Regions from separate parts of the Dickeya parazeae Ech586 genome, predicted to be linked through region 2. Evidence: predicted binding sites of a transcription regulator. Region 2 holds the regulator's gene; each other region holds the start of a gene.

Region 1 (4,363 bases), 580 kb from region 2:
GGCACGGCCTTTTCTGACGTTAGGGCTCGACAAACCAGGTTGCTTGTCTTACCCCGCTCCCCCCGTCCGGGGTACTACCCCGACAAAGTCTGGCTTTCAAGCAGCATTAACAGGAAGGTGAACTCCTGGGCAATGTCTTCAAACTGGGCCAAACGGCCAGATTTACCGCCATGGCCAGCCCCCATATCAGTGTGCAACAACAACAGATGATCGTCGGTTTTCAGTTCACGCAGTTTCGCGACCCATTTGGCCGGTTCCCAGTACTGAACTTGTGAATCGTGCAGGCCAGTCGTCACCAGCAAGTGGGGATAACACTGCGCCGAGACGCGATCATAAGGACTATATTGCTTGATGTACTGGTAATCAGCCGCGTTATTCGGATTACCCCACTCATCATATTCGCCAGTGGTGAGCGGAATGGACTCATCCAACATGGTCGTGAGTACATCGACAAACGGCACCTGCGCCACCACCCCATAAAACAGCGAAGGCGCCATGTTTATAACGGCTCCCATCAGTAACCCACCGGCGCTACCCCCCATGGCGAAGGTTTTTTTCGGGTCACCATAGCCTTGCGCCAGCAACGCTTGCGTAACATCGATGAAGTCGGTAAAGGTGTTCATCTTGTTGAACAACCGGCCCTGATCGTGCCATTGCTGTCCCAATTCCCCACCGCCACGAATATGCGCCAGCGCATACACGAAACCACGATCCAGCAGACTTAAACGACTGCTACTGAACTCTGGATCCATACTGCTGCCATAAGCGCCGTAGCCGTAAACCAGCAATGGGCTCTGCGCCAGTTTGCAGTCTTTGCGATACACCAGCGATACCGGTACCGATTCACCATCACGGGCGGTTATCCAGACTCGTTCGCTGCGGTAATTGTCGGCATCAAAATTTTTTACCGCGGATTGTTTGAGTACCGCCTGCACACCGGTTGCCATATCCAGTTCATAGATGGTCATCGGCGTGGTCATTGAAGAGTAACCGTAGCGCAGTTGTGTGCTCTCGGGCGTTGGGTTATAGCTCAGCCAACTCACGTAGGCTGGGTCATTAAACGCAATCTGGCGCGAAACCGCCGTTTGCCAGTGAATATAGCGAATCTGGGTCAACCCGCGCTCACGCTCTTCAACCACGTACCACTCATCAAACAGTGCGAACCCTTCTAGCACACAGTCCGGGCGTGGGGTGATCAATGGCTGCCAGGTTGATTCGTTGGCATCGTGAGCACGATAAAAGCCGAAGGTTTTGCCGTCTTTGTTGGAACGAACGTAAAAATCATCACGAAAATGGTCAATTACATACTCGTGATCCGCCCGCCTCGGTAAAAACACCTGCGGTTTTGCCTGTGGGTCAGTCGCATCCAGCAACAGAATTTCTGTACTGGTGGTACTTTCCAGATAGAGCAGGATATAACGCTCGGACGTGGTTTTATCAAGGCTGAGATAAAACGTATCATCTGTTTCCTCATACACCAGCGCATCCTGCTGCGGATCATCCCCCAGACGATGGCGATACACCTGATAAGGCAGCAACGTCTGCGGATGTTTACGCACATAATAGAGGGTGCAGGAATCTGCCGCCCATTCACTACCGGCAGACACATTCTCCAGCCGGTCCTCCAGCCATTCGCCGCTGGTCAGGTCTCGAAACGTCACCACATACTGCCGACGGGAGAGCAAGTCTTCTGCCACGCTCATCAGTCGATTATCAGGGCTTACCCCCAACGCACCAAGGCTGTAGAACTCGCTGCCAGCCGCCCGTTGATTGCCATCCAGCAATACCTGCCAGGTATCATGTTCCGTTTCCTGCTCCGGCTGGCGCTGATAAATAGCGTAATCTTTGCCGGGCTCGTAACGACTTTGGTAGCGGTAGCCGCGTTTCACATAAGGCACCGAAACATCTTCACCGGGGATCCGCGCCACCATTTCCTCGTACAGGGTACGACGCAGTGCTTCATGAGGCGCCATCACCTGTTCGCAATAGCGATTCTCTTCCTGTAGCCAGGCCAGCACATCCGGACTGTTGCGTTCATCGTCCCGCAGCCAATAGTAATTATCGATACGGGTATCGCCATGCATCGTCATCCTATGCGGGCGTTTTTCGGCTTGCGGCGCGCTCATGCACATCACTCCTTTCCATTCATTTGTCAGACTCTGCCTTACCGCTGCCCCACACTGGCAAACCAGCCATGGCGCAACGGCAAATGCCCAAAGCCTGTCATGAATCAGCAGGGGAATCCAGCTTGTACCGAGATCTGCACGGATTTTCACTCGCTTTTGCGTACCAGTACGCGAGTGATGCCAAACGCAAACGTTTTCGTTTATACTGTGGCCACGTTCGGGCCATAGTCCGCCCGTTTTTACCCCCCTCTTTTCACAACACCATCAGGTATCAGGTTATGTTAACAATGGGAACAGCCCTGCGTCCCGGCGCCACTCGCGTTATGCTGCTAGGTTCCGGTGAACTGGGAAAAGAAGTAGCGATTGAGTGTCAGCGTTTGGGAATCGAGGTGATTGCGGTTGATCGCTATGCTGATGCCCCGGCGATGCAAGTCGCTCACCGCAGCCATGTCATCAATATGCTGGACAGCGACGCATTAAAACAGCTGGTATTGCAGGAGCGCCCGGACTATATCGTGCCGGAGATTGAAGCTATCGCTACCGATATGCTGGTCGCTCTGGAACAGCAAGGACAACGAGTTGTGCCTTGCGCTGAAGCTACCCGTCTAACCATGAATCGTGAAGGTATCCGTCGGTTGGCTGCGGAAACGCTGGGGTTACCCACATCCAGTTATCGCTTTGCCGCCGACGAAGCCGCATTTCGTCAGGCTGCTCAGGAATTAGGTTTTCCCTGCATCGTCAAACCCGTCATGAGTTCGTCAGGGAAAGGCCAGAGCCTTATCCGTTCACCGGAGCAATTGGATCACGCCTGGCGCTACGCACAGGAGGGCGGCCGGGCCGGTGGTGGAAAAGTGATTGTCGAAGGTCTGGTGAAGTTCGATTTCGAAATCACATTATTGACTATCCACGCCGCCGACGGCCTGCACTTCTGTGACCCTATCGGCCACCGTCAGGAAGACGGCGATTACCGTGAATCCTGGCAGCCGCAACACATGAGCGACCTGGCGTTGGCGCGGGCTAAAGAGATTGCCGGCAACGTAGTAAAAGCGCTGGGTGGGTTCGGTTTGTTTGGCGTGGAGCTGTTTATTTGCGGCGATGACGTCATCTTCAGTGAAGTGTCGCCACGCCCGCATGATACCGGTATGGTGACACTCATTTCACAAGACCTGTCCGAGTTTGCTTTGCATGTCCGCGCGTTTCTCGGCTTGCCGATCGGCGCAATTCGCCAGTATGGACCATCCGCCTCGGCGGTTATCTTGCCGGAGCTAACCAGCAACGATGTGCGCTATCAAGGTCTGGAACAGGCTCTGAAACCGCATACCCAGATTCGCCTCTTCGGCAAGCCAGACATCAGTGGGCGCCGCCGTATGGGGGTCGCGTTGGCGACGGCCGACAATACAGAGGCAGCAGTAGAGCTGGCGAAATCCTGCGCGTCTGCCGTCAGCGTAAACGGCTGATATCCTGTATAAGACGGGCCTGTCGGCTCGTCGATTCAGAATGCAAAAAAAGCCCGCATGCGGGCTTTTTGATATGAAGAAAGGGATAACGCTATCAGGCTGTTGCGCCAGCAACCGCTTCACGCGCCAGCGCGGTAATACGATCGTAGTCACCGCTTTCCAGCGCATCAGCAGGCACCAGCCAGGAACCGCCAACACACAGCACGCTTTTCAGCGCCAGATAGTCACGATAATTCTTCAGTGAGATACCGCCGGTTGGACAGAAACGAATTTTGCCAAACGGACCGGCAATCGCCTGCAATGCCTTCACACCGCCATTTGCTTCAGCCGGGAAGAATTTAAACTCACGTAATCCGTAGTCCATCCCCAACATCAGCTCGGACACGGTGCTGATCCCTGGGATCAACGGAATAGTGCCTTCTGTTGCTGCTTTCAATAACGGTTCGGTCAGGCCGGGGCTGATGGCAAACTGCGCACCCGCTGCGGTCACTTCCGCCAGCTGCTGTGGGTTGGTAACGGTACCTGCGCCAACGATAGCGTCCGGCACTTCCTGTGCGATCAGGCGAATAGCCTCTACCGCGCAGTCGGTACGCAACGTCAACTCCAGGACACGAACGCCACCCGCTACCAGGGCTTTCGCCATCGGTACCGCGTGTTCCAGTTTGTTAATCACAATAACAGGAACAACCGGACCGGCTGTCAGAATCTGTTCCGCACTGGTTTTCCAGTTTTTCATCGAGGGTAATCTCCAGTCATGCCCAACGGGCATTGATTAATATC
Region 2 (4,363 bases):
AACCGTGGCATACCGCTTCTTTTGTTTTGTATTCTAACGATAGCGACGGCCACAAAAAAACGCTATCTTTTATAGGGTTTTATCCGGGTGACGCGCTAACGGTACAAAGCGACGCCAAATCGCCGGATAATTAAGCAGCAAACACCGTTGTTAACGTTTTCTCACTATTTTGTAGTAGGATTATTCTATCTCCCGCTTTTTTATCAGGTCATTTTCGGGAATACTGTAAAGATTGAACGATTGAGGACAACATTCGGTCAGAACTATCATGCGGTTATTTATTACGCTCTTTTTATTATTTTTCAGTAATCTATTTTCTGGTCTGGCGCTGGCTAATCCGCACGGCGGGGCAGTGCCACCACGCAAATCTGGTGTAGAAACGGCGAATAAAGCGCTTGATGAATCCAAAAAGAACAAAGTTGCCAAAAATGCTAACAAAAAAGGCACGGAGCCGACCCACGGCAAAAAACCGGAAAAACACGCAAAGCCTACGCCAGCCAAAACCGTAGCCAGTCACGATAAAAACGCGAAGTCGCACAATGACAAAAAGTCTGCGGACAAAAAGTCGGTGGCGGCGGCAGCCCATTCCTCCCATACAAAATCGCAGCCAGAGAAAAGCACGCATACCACTAAGGCTGCATTAGCGAAAACCACGAAAAAAGACGCAGCAAAGAAAGAAACACCGGCGCAGGCTAAAACCAGCCACAAAGCGCATGAACTCGTGGTCGCGAAAAACGCGCATAAAAAAGGTAAAGCGGCGGTCGATGAAGAAGATGAGGTAGCCGCCACGTCTTCACATGGTAAAAGCAAGAAAGGCAAACACGATAAAGCGGCGCTGACCATCAGTGCTGCTCACCAAAAACGCTATCAGCACGCCAAATTGACTGCCATGAACAAGCTGATGAGCCAAATCGGTAAACCGTACCATTGGGGCGGCGCAACGCCTTATTCAGGTTTTGATTGCAGCGGGCTGGTGTATTACGCCTATAAAGATGTGGTAAAAATCTCGATTCCGCGCACAGCCAATGAGATGTTCCACCTGCGTGACGCGGCGCCCATCAAGAAAAGCGAACTGGAAAGCGGTGACCTGGTGTTCTTCCGTATCACCAACCGCGGTGCTGCCGACCACGTTGGCGTCTACCTGGGCAATGGTCGTTTTATCCAGTCACCGCGCTCGGGTTCTGACATCAAAATCAGTAAATTGAGTGAAGATTACTGGCAGGATCATTATGTCGGCGCTCGCCGCGTGGTGACACCGAAGACCATTCGCTAACGGATATTCGTCAATAACAATCGGCTAAATGGCTTAATGAATAACGAGAAAAGGGGCACTAGCCCCTTTTCTGTTTTCTTTTTACACCACTGGCGATCTGCTATCAGTTCAATACCGCAGTGAAACTAAAAACAATGATCACCACGAGTGCGACCAACGTACTACACAGCGACATTTTCAAATTTGTATCCATCGTATTCTCCTGTATATGACTGATGATCGCCATCATCCCGTTATGTCTGAATCAACACCGTATCCCGGCGGATGGGCAAGCACATAAAGTATAGGTCTATTATTACCCGACTGAAGTCAAAAAACCGATTTCTGCGTCACAGAGATAACACGAATTGCCTCTTCCCCTTTTGCTCTAAATCGGCCAAAATCCGCAGTTTACCGTGTACACTGCGTTGGTCGAAGCGTCAGCCCTCCCTTCAAGCTACACACCTCGGCATGTCTCCTACTGAAATGTTGCCTTGTTGTCCAGCAGGAGCAAAATTCACGCAGGCAAACGATTAACAACATATTTACTGCTGTAACAGACCCACGACTGTAACAGATGAGTTCAGGAGTCACTTTAGATGGCAACGATTAAAGATGTGGCAAAACGCGCAGGCGTTTCAACCACAACCGTATCACACGTGATTAATAAAACACGTTTCGTCGCCGAAGAGACCAAGGCTGCGGTACGCGCAGCGATTGATGAATTGCATTATTCACCCAGTGCGGTGGCCCGAAGCCTGAAAGTCAACCACACCAAATCTATCGGGCTGCTGGCGACCTCCAGCGAAGCACCCTATTTCGCCGAAATTATCGAAGCGGTGGAAAACAGTTGCTACGCCAGAGGTTACACGTTGATTCTGTGTAACTCTCACAATAATCAGGATAAACAGCGTGCTTACCTGTCCATGCTGGCGCAAAAACGCGTGGATGGCCTGCTGGTGATGTGTGCCGAGTACCCGCCTGAACTGCTGTCAATGCTGGCGGATTATCGCCATATTCCGATGGTCGTCATGGATTGGGGCGAAGCCCACAGCGATTTCACCGATACCATTATTGATAATGCGTTTGCCGGTGGGTATATGGCCGGTCGCTATCTGATTGAGCGCGGGCATCGTGATATCGGTGCCATCCCCGGTTCTCAGGGGCGCAATACCGGCAGCGGGCGTTATTTGGGCTTTCTGAAAGCGCTGAAAGAAGCGGATATCCCCCTGCGTGACGAATGGGTGGTTCAGGGTGACTTTGAACCCGAATCCGGCTACAAAGCCATGCATCAGATTCTGGCGCAAAAGCAGCGACCGACCGCGGTATTCTGCGGCGGCGATATTATGGCTATGGGAGCGATTTGTGCGGCGGATGAACTGGGCCTGCGTGTACCGCAGGATATTTCGGTGATCGGTTACGACAATGTACGCCACTCCCGCTATTTTACGCCGGCGCTCACGACCATTCATCAGCCTAAGGAACGGCTGGGACAGGCGGCGTTCTCCATGCTGCTTGACCGCATCACCAGCAAACGCGAGGAAGCGCAAACCATCGAAGTCCACCCGACGCTGATCGAGCGCCGTTCCGTTGCTGACGGCCCGTATCTCGATTATCGCCGTTAATAGCCAGACGATTTCGTTATCGCACGCTGGCGAATCAACCGCCGTTATACCGCGCCGTAGAGCGCTAAAGCGTGTCTCCCTGGCACCCTAATATAGAACGCAATGTGCTGCTTTAGCCCGATGAATCTTGTCGCCGGGTTAAAGCAGTCATACACTTGTCACTGTCATTGACGACAATAACCATGATCAGACGATGCTTTTAGCAATACGCATCGCCTTACTTTTTCTACCCCACTAATGACTGTTACACCGTTTGTCACGGCCGGGGTAGACGCCTTTCGTGTCGGCTTGTCTCTTATTTTCCTCTGAGGCTCTCAGGGATAGACGATGACGTGTGGAATGGGTACATCGAATACCCTCCATCGCGATATTTGTCTGGTTTATCCCGTATAACGCATGTATCTGGCAAGGTAGGGAGAAGTTATGAGTTCATCTTACGTGGAGGATCTGGGTACCCCCAGTCAACCCTGGTTCCAACTGGTTAATGAAATGCTGTCGGCCGCGAATATCGCCATTAACGGTTCGCGACCGTTTGATATTCAGGTCAAAAACCCTGAACTGTTCAAGCGCATATTGCGTGACGGGTCACTGGGTCTGGGCGAAAGTTACATGGATGGCTGGTGGGAATGTGAACGGCTAGACATGTTTTTCCATCGAGCGATACGCGCCGGGCTGGAGAAGCAACTGCCCCAGCGTTGGCAGGATACGCTACGGATACTGATGGCTCGCCTGACCAATCTGCAATCGCGTCGGCGGGCATGGATTGTAGGTAAGGAGCATTACGACCTCGGTAATGATCTTTTTAGCCTGATGCTAGACCCGTACATGCAGTACTCCTGTGGTTACTGGAAACAAGCCGAAACCCTGGAGCAGGCACAACAAGATAAGCTGCGCCTCATTTGCGAAAAATTGCAGTTACGCCGGGGAATGACACTGCTGGATATCGGCTGCGGCTGGGGTGGTCTGGCCGAATTTGCCGCCCGCCATTACGGTGTTAGCGTAACCGGTGTGACCATCTCCCGCGAGCAACAGGCATTGGCGCAACAACGTTGTCAGGATCTGGATGTCACCATTCTGCTACAGGACTATCGCGATCTGAATCGGCAGTTTGACCGTATCGTTTCCGTCGGCATGTTCGAACATGTCGGTCCGAAAAATTACGATACTTACTTCAGGGTGGTCAGAAAAAACCTCAAATCCACCGGTTTGTTCCTGTTGCATACCATCGGCGCAAACGAAACCAGCCTCAAGGTCGATGCCTGGATAGACAAATACATCTTCCCTAATGGGTGTTTACCCTCAGTGCAGCATATCGCCCAGCGCAGCGAGCCTTATCTGGTCATGGAAGACTGGCACAATTTCGGCGCGGACTATGACCGTACCCTTATGGCCTGGCACGAGCGCTTCCAGCAGCACTGGCCGACCCTGTCAGCACGCTACCCCGAGCGCTTCCGGCGGATGTTCAGTTATTACCTTAACGCCTGTG
Region 3 (4,363 bases), 650 kb from region 2:
GCCACCCACTCAAAACGCGGTGTATAAAAGGTGGGTAAAGCGAACCAGTGCGCCTGAGCGATCGGCGTTAAATCCACCATGCCCATCACGAAAGCAAGCGCATAACCCACCAGTACGCCAATCAGGATAGGGATAATCGCCAGAAAACCGCGAAACAAGACGGAACCCAGCACGGTTACCGCCAGTGTTACCAGCGAAACGGTGACGGTCTTGGTGTCCATTTCAGTACCGGTAGCCGGCAGCAAGCCCGCCATGTTGGCCGCCACACCCGCCAGTTCCAGCCCGATCACCGCAACAATCGCCCCCATTGCCGCTGGCGGGAAAATCACGTTCAGCCAGCCGGTTCCGACTTTTTTCACCAGTAACGCCACCAGACAAAACAGTGCGCCGCACAGAATAAAGCCGCCCAGCGCCACTTCATATCCCTGCGGCAATAGCAGAAAGACCGGAGAGAGAAACGCAAAACTAGAGCCCAGATACGCCGGGATTTTACCTTTACAGATAAACAGATAAAGCAATGTACCGATACCGTTGAACAGCAGTACGGTCGCCGGGTTAATCTTGAACAGAATGGGCACCAGTACGGTGGCTCCGAACATCGCAAACAGATGCTGGAAACTCAGCGGTATCGTTTGCAAAAGCGGGGGGCGTTCACTGACGCCGATGGCGCGACGAGTCATCGTGTTTTCCTCTGTGTCTCAGACTGAAAAATACCGGGAACCCCGGCAGAAAGTTCAGCGTCGACCACTTTCCATCGACGCTGAAAAAATGTCGCCATCCGTGGAATGCGCAGGGCCAGCCATTAGGTTAGGTCAGAAACGGCGGCTTATACGCAAAAAAAAGCCGACTCTACAGTCGGCTGGATATCATTTCGTACCAAACAGCTTGTCGCCCGCATCGCCCAGGCCCGGCATAATGTAACCGTGTTCGTTGAGGCCCTTGTCGATAGAGGCGGTGTACAGCTCCACATCCGGATGCGCTTTCTCCAGCGCGGCAATACCTTCAGGCGCGGCAACCAGTACCAGCACCTTGATGCTGCGGCAACCCGCTTTCTTCAGCAGGTCGACAGTGGCAATCATCGAGCCGCCAGTCGCCAGCATCGGGTCAACGACCAGCGCCATGCGTTCGTCGATGTTAGAAGCCAGTTTCTGGAAATAAGGGACCGGCTCCAGAGTTTGTTCGTCACGGTACATCCCTACCACGCTGATACGCGCACTCGGTACGTTTTCCAGCACCCCTTCCATCATGCCAAGGCCAGCACGCAGGATCGGTACGACGGTAATTTTTTTACCCTTGATTTGGTCAACTTCAACCGGGCCGCACCAGCCTTCGATGGTCACTTTTTCCGTCGCCAGATCGGCGGTGGCTTCATAGGTCAGTAAACTACCGACTTCAGACGCCAGTTCGCGAAAACGCTTGGTACTGATATCGTGCTCGCGCATCAGACCCAGTTTATGCTTAACGAGCGGGTGTTTTACCTCGACGATTTTCATTACTTTTTACTCCCCATCGGCAGTGGACGGCCAAAAAAATCGCGGGATTATACCGCTTTTTCAAATGTACGCCATAGATTCCAGTCTGATCCAAATCAAGCGAAAACGGAAATTATCGCTATCCATCCCCCAGACCGCCGATAACGGCCTCCATCGTCTCCTGACGAAAGCGTCACACAGCGAAGACACCGCTCGCAAACGTTTGCTTACGCTGTTAGAATTAGCGCGCTCCATTTTTTAAACCAATCGTAACCTCCGTGGGGACTCCGCAGTGACCGATAAAACCTCTCTCAGCTATAAAGACGCAGGCGTGGATATTGATGCTGGCAATGCATTGGTAGACCGTATCAAAGGTGTAGTGAAACAGACCCGTCGCCCGGAAGTCATGGGTGGATTGGGCGGTTTCGGTGCCCTGTGCGCCTTACCGCAAAAATACCGCGAACCGGTACTGGTTTCCGGTACCGATGGGGTTGGCACCAAGCTGCGTCTGGCGATGGACCTGCAGCGTCACGATACGATTGGTATCGACCTAGTGGCAATGTGCGTCAACGACCTGGTGGTACAAGGTGCCGAGCCGCTGTTTTTCCTGGATTATTACGCCACCGGCAAGCTGGATGTGGACACCGCCGCTCGCGTTATCACCGGTATCGCCGAAGGCTGCAAACAGTCTGGCTGTGCACTGGTGGGTGGCGAAACGGCTGAAATGCCCGGCATGTACCACGGTGATGATTACGACGTGGCCGGTTTCTGCGTCGGCGTGGTTGAAAAAGCCGAGATTATTGACGGCAGTAAAGTACGCGAAGGCGACGCACTGGTCGCACTGGCTTCCAGCGGCCCGCACTCCAACGGTTACTCGCTGATCCGTAAAATCCTCGAAGTGAGTGGCGCTAATCCGGAACAGATTCAACTGGATGGCAAACCACTGGCTGACCATCTGCTGGCCCCGACTAAAATTTACGTGAAATCCGTCCTGTCACTGATTGAAAACGTAGACGTACACGCCATTTCTCACCTCACCGGCGGTGGTTTCTGGGAAAATATTCCGCGCGTACTGCCGGAAGGTATGCAGGCGACGATTGAAGAATCCAGCTGGCAGTGGCCGTCTGTGTTCCAGTGGTTGCAGCAAAACGGCAACGTTAGCCGCCACGAAATGTACCGCACCTTTAACTGTGGCGTGGGCATGATCATCGCGCTGCCAGCCGAACAAGCGGACAATGCTATCGCTCACCTTACCAGCAACGGTGAAACCGCCTGGAAAATCGGTGTTATTACCCGTACCGATGGCGGAGAAACCGTGGTCATCCAGTGATGAAAAACATCGTTGTCCTGATTTCAGGTCAGGGAAGCAATCTGCAGGCGTTAATTGACGCCTGTCAGCATGGTCACCTTCCCGGGCGAATTAGTGCGGTATTGAGCAATAACCCTGATGCTTTCGGTCTCAAGCGGGCTCGTGACGCTGGTATCGCTACCCACGCGTTACTGCCGGGCGATTACGCCAGTCGTGCCGATTTCGATGCCGCTCTGGCAATCGAAATCGAGAAATATCAGCCTGATGTCGTGGTATTGGCCGGATATATGCGGATCCTCAGCGCCGAATTTGTTACCCGTTTTCTGGGGAAGATGCTGAATATCCACCCATCGCTATTACCTAAATATCCTGGCCTGCATACCCACCGCAAGGCGCTGGAAAACGGCGACAGCGAGCACGGTACTTCGGTGCATTTTGTCACCGAAGAGTTGGACGGTGGCCCGGTTATTCTGCAAGCCAGAGTGCCCATTTTTCCCGGCGATACCGAGCAGGATATTCAAGAGCGGGTGCAAACGCAGGAACACAGCATCTACCCGCTGGTTGTCGGCTGGTTCCTGGCTGGACGTCTGGCGCTGCGCGATAATCACGCCTGGCTTGACGGCGAAGTGATTCCCGAAAGCGGCTACGCCGCTGAATAAAGCGTCCTCTTTAGCTTCCACTCTGCTTTACGCCCCGGCATCACCGGGGCGTTATCCCCGTGTCCGTTCCTCATCCTTCCTTCATCAAGATTGTCGCATCTGGCCGCGATCTTTTTCCCGGATAATGACCCTCGTCACAAAGGTTACAGAATTGTATGTAACCGCTTTCATCACTGTGACATGACTCACGTAGTCTATCCATAACGCCTGACAGAATAGCCCCCAACAGGTTGAATGCCAGAGGCGCCCTTGTGAACTTTTTCTTCTGTGGTGAGTTGCATGATTACCATCCGTGATGTCGCACGTCAGGCGGGCGTTTCCATCGCTACCGTTTCCCGTGTGCTCAATAACAACAGCGCGGTCACCCAACAGACACGCGATCTGGTGCTGCAGACCGTCGAACAATTGGGCTACCGGCCGAATGCTAACGCGCAGGCACTGGCATCACAGGTCAGTGACACCATCGGCGTGGTGGTCATGGACGTATCGGACCCGTTCTTCGGCGCGATGGTCAAAGCCGTTGATACCGTGGCGCAGCGCCTGCAAAAGCATGTGCTGATCAACAATTCCTATCACCAGGAAGAAAAGGAACGGCATGCCATCGAAGTCCTGATCCGCCAGCGTTGTAACGCGCTGATCGTACATGCCAAAGCCTTATCCGATGAGGAGCTGGCAGGATTCATGGATCAGGTCCCCGGCATGGTGCTGATCAACCGGGTGCTGCCGAACTACGCGCACCGCTGCGTCTGCCTCGATAACGTCAGCGGTGCCATGATGGCGACCCGCATGTTGTTACAACAAGGGCATCAACGCATTGGTTATCTGCGATCCAGTCACCCGATAGAAGACGTAACGGAACGTCTGACTGGCTGGCGACAAGCGTTACAGGAACATGGCATCGAGCCGCCTGATGAGTGGATTGC

Evidence for each region. Region 2 encodes PurR, which represses purine synthesis genes. Its sites were predicted from a motif close to CANGCAAACGTTTGCNTG; they were not measured.
Region 1: the regulator PurR is predicted to act here: its motif matches at 2,310-2,327, upstream of purT (formate-dependent phosphoribosylglycinamide formyltransferase).
Region 3: the regulator PurR is predicted to act here: its motif matches at 1,685-1,702, upstream of purM (phosphoribosylformylglycinamidine cyclo-ligase).

The regions. Positions count from the first base shown of each region.
Region 1 covers NC_013592.1:2,469,706-2,474,068, forward strand. Annotated here, with positions in the region: gene DD586_RS10790 (S9 family peptidase) at 75-2,126, opposite strand; gene purT (formate-dependent phosphoribosylglycinamide formyltransferase) at 2,405-3,583, shown strand; gene DD586_RS10800 (bifunctional 4-hydroxy-2-oxoglutarate aldolase/2-dehydro-3-deoxy-phosphogluconate aldolase) at 3,678-4,319, opposite strand.
Region 2 covers NC_013592.1:1,888,216-1,892,578, reverse strand. Annotated here, with positions in the region: gene DD586_RS08300 (C40 family peptidase) at 269-1,273, shown strand; gene cydH (cytochrome bd-I oxidase subunit CydH) at 1,377-1,466, opposite strand; gene purR (HTH-type transcriptional repressor PurR) at 1,852-2,877, shown strand; gene cfa (cyclopropane fatty acyl phospholipid synthase) at 3,301-4,363, shown strand, end outside.
Region 3 covers NC_013592.1:1,238,196-1,242,558, reverse strand. Annotated here, with positions in the region: gene uraA (uracil permease) at 1-680, opposite strand, end outside; gene upp (uracil phosphoribosyltransferase) at 867-1,493, opposite strand; gene purM (phosphoribosylformylglycinamidine cyclo-ligase) at 1,765-2,802, shown strand; gene purN (phosphoribosylglycinamide formyltransferase) at 2,802-3,440, shown strand; gene galS (HTH-type transcriptional regulator GalS) at 3,720-4,363, shown strand, end outside.